Ketobacter alkanivorans: one gene and its partner. The protein of the gene in region 1 interacts with the protein of each later gene in a pairwise test. Links are inferred from orthologs where the notes say so. Each region holds a gene or a part of one and is shown on either strand. Other genes may lie near its edges.

Region 1 (3,018 bases):
AGCCCTTTTCAACCTCGCTTACCACAGAAATATCACCATCAAGTAACTCAATTAGGCGCTTTACGATGGCCAGCCCTAACCCGGTTCCTTTCGCGCGCGCTGACAACGGGTTATCAATCTGTTCAAATTCTCCAAAGATGCGTGATAGATCCTCAGGGGCAATACCCACCCCCTCGTCGATCACATCCACTATAAGGCAACCTTCTACATAGCGTGTATTCACACAAACTTTTCTGTTTGAATACGTGTACTTTACGGCGTTTGACACTACGTTCATCAGTATCTGAGCTATCTTTCCTTCATCCCCGATCACCATGCATGGCAATTCGCTTTCAAGCGTTAGAACAAGCTCAATTTGATCTTGAGTGGCTCGTTCACTGTTTACCAGAATGATCTCTCTCAGCACTGCATGGGGATCGAATTGAGCCTCTTTTCGCACCATTTTACCTGCATCAATTTTGGAGATACTCAGCACGTCCTCTACCAGATAATTAAGTTGTCGCGATGCAACCTGAATGGTATTCAAACCTTCACTAACGAACTGAGGAACATCCACATCCGCCAGTCGCTGCACCAGCTTATTGCTGAAACCCAATATAGCGTTAAGCGGCGTTCGCATCTCATGATTTAAATTGGCCAGAAAGCGGCTATTGTGTTCCGCCATTCTTTGAACTTGCTTTTTGCTCTCCGACAATTCACTGGCGAGCATTAAGGAATCGCGATAACGGATGCGTAGCTCCATGAGGCTCACAACATGTGAGGACAGCAATTTCAGAAGCTGGAGCTGTTGAGGTGTCAGGCTACGAGGCCTAGTATCAATCGCACACAGAGTGCCAAGCCGAAACCCTTCCGGCGTTGTCAAAGGCGCGCCAGCATAAAAGCGAATCTCCGGAGGCCCAAGCACTAGAGGGTTATCACAAAAACGCTGATCGGCCAGCGCATCTTCGACAATCAGAGTGTCGCTGTTATGAATTGCGTGAGCACAGAACGCGAGATCTCGGCTGGTTTCATTCGCGGCCAAACCGACCTTAGCTTTAAACCACTGACGATCCTTATCAACCAGGCTGACAAGGGCAATAGGAACCTCGCAGATATTGGATATCAGGGCGACAATGTCGTCGAAGCTTGCTTCAGCTCCCGTATCCAGAATTTCGTAGTTCCAAAGCGCTTGCAGTCGCTCGTCTTCATTCCCTGGTTTTGGAGCAACAATCACAGCGAACCCCCAATTTAGTGTCGGTTCGATGAGTATAGACCATAGAAAAAGGCCCGACATTGAAGCAATGCCGGGCCTTTTTGTTGTGCTTACTGAGCCTGATTAGTGAACGTGGCCGTGGGCCAGTTCTTCTTCAGAGGCTTCGCGTATCGATTCGATGCTCACTGCAAAGTGTAAGCGCACGCCTGCCAGCTCATGGTTACCATCGATGGTTACTTCATCACCTTCTACGGCGATGATTCTGATGGGTACCGGCCCCTGTTCAGTCTGGGCCTGGAACTGCATGCCAATCTGCAAATCATCCACGCCTTCAAAGGCTGCACGCGGCACCTGCTGAATCAGTTGATCGTGCTTTACGCCATACCCGTGTTCTGGCTCGACCACCACGTCCAGCGCGTCACCCTGCTTTTTGCCTTCCAGCTCGGCTTCCAAGCCGGGGATTATATTGCCGTAGCCCTGCAAAAACACCAGCGGCTCACGACCTTCGGAGGTGTCGATGATTTCACCTTCTTCATTACGCAAAGTGTAATGCATTCCAACAACCCGGCCTTTCTGGATCTCCATACTCATTCCTCAAATTCTCTAAATGATTGTGCGACGCCTGAAAAAACTCGGGAAGTTCGATCAAACCTCATAAAAAACCCGCCAATACGCGAGATGGCGCTAAGTTTAACAGCCTTGTCGGCCTCACACAAAAAGGGGGCTAACTCCTCCAACTTAACAAAGTTTCGAACGATTGCTGGTATTGGTAGTTAAGTTGTTGTTCTGAATACTGATGTTGTTTTGCTATGGGGCAACGCTTGCGCGCTAAGCAAGTGGATTGACAGCTGGACCGATCCGTTAAACGGTAGTCGATACAGGTGTTCAATTGTTTAACATCACCAGAAAGCGCATTTGCAGGGCAAGCACTGATACACGGCTTGTCTGCACAGGCCGCACAAGGGGCATCAAAGCTCACCGGTGTTGTGGTTGGCAATATTGTTTCGATCCAGATCAACGCCCGATAGGCATACCACAGGCCAAACACCGGGTTGATACCCAGCTTCAGGGGTGAATCGCTATGCCAGCCGACCACTCTGCCTAAACTCTGTAACCCTACCGGTAATTCGCCCGGGTACAGAACCTGATATGAAACACCAGGCCATTCGGCGAGCAGATATTCCTTCACACATTGAATAGAGTGGGTATCCAGGGGGTGCGCTTGTTGCCACGCAGCTTCGGGCAGGTTGTCCCAAAACGCATTACCTCCATTTCCCAACAGTATGAAAGAGCCGTGACTCCCACCGGCACCTACCTGCGCCGATAGAGCTTCTGCCACCGCCTGCGGCAAATCCGCCAAACGAAAGCTCGCCTGCATATTCAGCCCGAATGCGTCGAGTAAAGTGCTGTTCAACTGCCCGTAGGGGTTTGGCACCGTCATATAAAATTCATCCCTTTGAATAACATAGCGGCGGCTCGGCATTTTCATGAGAGCATCACACTGGAATTTTGTAACTAACTGAATTATAGAACTTTATCATGCCCATTTGCGAGGCATGGCTGCCCCAAAAATGTGCTTTAATCTGTGGTTTTGGAGACGTTGACATTCCTCTTAATCCGTATATCCTCAACATTAGCTAGGAAAGTTCGGCTAGATATTTATGTTCAATCGTTACGAAGTCCCATCAGTAGAACCTCGTCCTTTTAATCATAAGTAACACCATCTCTTCTCAGCTAAACCGCCCTGATAAGGCAAATATACAAATGTTTTAATAGGAAAAGGCTATGTCAACAACTACTGGCACCGTTAAATGGTTCAACGAAAG
Region 2 (3,242 bases), 3.2 Mb from region 1 along the record:
TGATCAACGTAAGCGTGAGGGAAAAATAAGAGAGTGTCACGGTGATCTGCATTTAGCCAATATTGCGTTAGTCGATGGCAAGCCGCTTATGTTTGATTGCATAGAATTCAATGAGCGATTTCGCTGGATTGATGTGGCCAGCGATTTAGCTTTTCTAATAATGGATATGACTGTCAAAGGCTATGGTTATCAGGCCAATGTGTTATTGAACAGCTATCTGGAATACAGCCTTGACTATGAGGCGCTGCAGGTTCTGAACTTTTACGTGGTGTATCGTGCCATGGTACGGGCGAAGGTGTCGGTTTTAACAATGAGGCAGGCGGCGGAAGCTGATCGGCTTCAGTTATTGACGCAATTCAGGGCCTACATGGATTATGCGTTAACCTGTATGGATTCACCTCATCGATATCTTGCCATTACCTGTGGGGTGTCGGGATCCGGAAAAAGCACGTTGGCTCGTAAAGTGGCCGCTCATAGTGGTGGAATACGTTTGCGGTCTGATGTGATCAGGAAGCATTTGGCGGGTTTAAAGCCACTTCAGTCTAGTAGATCCCATGATCCTGATTCTGAAAACGCCATATACTCGCGTAGTTATAGCATCAAGACATTTGAAACACTTGAGGCGTTATCACGGAAGGTGTTGAACTACGGTTATCCTACTTTGGTGGATGCTACTTTTATAAAAAGTCATACAAGGGCACCATTCTTTCTATTGGCGAAAGAGGAGCATGTGCCTTTCTATGTTCTGTTTATGGATGTTCCGACTGAAGTGTTAAAACGGCGCATTTTGTTGAGGGAGCGAGAAGGGCGTGACGCATCAGAAGCGGGAGTGGCCGTTATGGAGCAGCAGTTGCTTCACTGCGATGGATTTTCTGCTGAGGAGGAGAGCTGCGTGATTCGCTGTGATGACAATGTGGATTCAGACTCTATAAGTGAGCTGGTTAAGTTTATGATTTCCAGCACGCCGTTACCCTGAGTATGTTGGTTTTTGATTGATTCTTCTGGTTGAGTTGTCTGAGTATGCATGAAATGTCTCTTTGTGAATCAATTTTGCAGATTGTTGAGGAAGAATCCATTCGGCAATCGTTCCGTAAGGTGTCTGAAGTGCATTTGGCTATTGGCGCCTTGGCAGGGGTGGAATTGGAGGCATTGAAGTTCAGTTTTGATGTGGTGGTTCAGCATAGTCTCGCCGCTGGGGCGGTGCTGCATATTGAAATTGTACCAGCTATCGGGCATTGCCCTGTCTGTGGTCAGAAGGTTGTAATGGAATCTCGATATGATGCTTGCAGTCGATGTGGAGAGTATGGGCTGCAGCTTGAGTCAGGCAATGATATGAGAATCACTCATCTGGAGGTGCAGTGATGTGCAAAGTGTGTGGATGTAGCGAAGGAAATAGTCGGGTTTCAGGTTTGGCATTGCAGCCGGTTAGAACCCACGCGGCTGGGCTCAGCCCGTCTAGAATGGTTTCTATTGAGCAAGATATTCTTAGTAAAAATGACTCGTACGCTAAAGAAAATCGTGACCGACTGGCAAGGGATAAAGTGTTTGCGGTGAATCTGATGTCTGGCCCTGGTGCGGGTAAGACCAGTTTGCTGGTAAAAACTTTATCTGATTTGCAGGGTAGCATTCCTATGTGTGTGATCGAAGGTGATCAGGAAACATCAAATGATGCAGATCGGATTCGCGCTACAGGTGCTTCTGCCATACAGATTAATACCGGTAAGGGGTGCCACCTAGATGCACACATGGTTGGGCATGCTTTGGATAAGCTTAATGTTGCGTTAGGTTCCACGCTATTTATTGAAAATGTCGGTAACTTGGTGTGCCCGTCGGGCTTTGATTTGGGGGAGCGGCAGCGGGTTGCCATTCTTTCTGTCACAGAGGGTGATGATAAACCGCTTAAATATCCGGATATGTTTGCCTTCGCCAATGTTTTGCTGCTGAGTAAAATCGACTTGCTTCCCTATGTGGATTTCAATATGGATCAGTGTATAGAGTATGCACGACGCATTAATCCTTCTATATCGGTCATACCCGTATCTGTAAAATCCGGTGAAGGCATGGAGCAATGGTATGGCTGGCTGCGATCACATAACAATGATGCAACAAGTACCGTTGTCTGACGGCAAAGCCCTTAATACTGTTACCATTTGCGTGAAAGGAGTGGTGCAGGGCGTGGGTTTTCGCCCTTGGGTTGTGGGTCTTGCTGAAAGTATGGGTGTTTCTGGCCGTGTGTATAACCATCAAGGTGCAGTGATAATCGAGTGTCGTGGTGATACTTCATCACTTAGTGATCTAATTGAACATATACAGAATCGTCCTCCTGCCAGAGCGCATGTGACGTCTGTGGATGTACGGGAAGGGCTTGATTTAGCTATTTCTAGCGGCTTTTCTATCGATCAAAGCATTACGAAGAAATGTGTGTCACTGCCTGAGGGGTTGCTGCCCATCACGTTGGATTTTGCCCCTTGCGATCTGTGTTTGCGTGAGTTGCTTGACCCGGATGATCGGCGTTATCGCTATCCGTTTATAAGCTGCGCTGATTGTGGCCCGCGTTACAGCATCATGCAAAGCGCGCCATTCGATCGTGAACGCACCAGTATGTCTCGGTTTGTTCTTTGTCATGCCTGTGCGGAAGAATATGGTGATCCACGTGATCGGCGATTCCACGCGCAAACGATTTCATGTCACCAGTGTGGGCCAAAATTACGGTATATAAATGGTCGTGGTACAAGGATAGACGGCGATCCTATTGGGTTGGCAAATGCAGCATTAAAGCGAGGCGAGATCGTCGCGCTGAAAGGTGTTGGTGGGTTTCAGTTGGTTGTGGATGCTAGTAATGGTTCTGCGCTGGATCGGTTGAGGAAGCGTAAGAATAGGCCGCACAAGCCCTTTGCGCTAATGGTGCGTAACGTTGAATTAGCGAAACAGATAGGGCAACTCTCACGCGAGGATTTAAATGCTCTAACCTCAGTGACGGCGCCGATTGTACTGATAAGAGCACGTGATAGCGGTAAGATGTTGCCTGATGCTATAGCGCCTGGGCTAAGGCGAATCGGAGTCATGCTTCCCAGTTCTACCTTGCATTGCCTGTTGCTTGGGGAGTGGGAGACGCCATTGGTTGTGACCTCAGGAAATGTCAGCGGCGCTCCCTTATGTGTTGACAACAATGCAGCACTTGTAGAGCTGGCATCGATTGCAGATGGCTTCCTGCTTTATGATCGTGATATTGAGCACCGCCT

Evidence for each region.
Region 2: the proteins of Kalk_RS05030 (region 1) and hypB interact in binary tests that used the Escherichia coli proteins (3 or more experiments, as listed by UniProt). The link is inferred for Ketobacter alkanivorans from one-to-one orthologs.

What each region holds. Positions count from the first base shown.
Region 1 is NZ_CP022684.1:1,187,275-1,190,292, forward strand. Bases 47-2,738 are described here. They hold Kalk_RS05030 (FKBP-type peptidyl-prolyl cis-trans isomerase), read right to left. Parts: upstream 1,778-2,738; coding sequence 1,316-1,777; downstream 47-1,315. Other genes in these bases: Kalk_RS05025 (GAF domain-containing sensor histidine kinase), read right to left, coding at 47-1,213; Kalk_RS05035 (hypothetical protein), read right to left, coding at 1,917-2,681. Outside these bases: more of Kalk_RS05025, read right to left, coding at 1-46; transcription antiterminator/RNA stability regulator CspE, read left to right, coding at 2,978-3,018. UniProt on the Escherichia coli protein: Folding helper with both chaperone and peptidyl-prolyl cis-trans isomerase (PPIase) activities. Chaperone activity prevents aggregation of unfolded or partially folded proteins and promotes their correct folding.
Region 2 is NZ_CP022684.1:4,363,720-4,366,961, forward strand. Bases 327-3,242 are described here. They hold hypB (hydrogenase nickel incorporation protein HypB), read left to right. Parts: upstream 327-1,361; coding sequence 1,362-2,123; downstream 2,124-3,242. Other genes in these bases: Kalk_RS18655 (bifunctional aminoglycoside phosphotransferase/ATP-binding protein), read left to right, coding at 327-976; hypA (hydrogenase maturation nickel metallochaperone HypA), read left to right, coding at 1,030-1,362; hypF (carbamoyltransferase HypF), read left to right, coding at 2,098-3,242. Also shown: more of Kalk_RS18655, read left to right, coding at 1-326. UniProt on the Escherichia coli protein: Involved in the maturation of [NiFe] hydrogenases. Required for nickel insertion into the metal center of the hydrogenase. Exhibits a low intrinsic GTPase activity, which is essential for nickel insertion.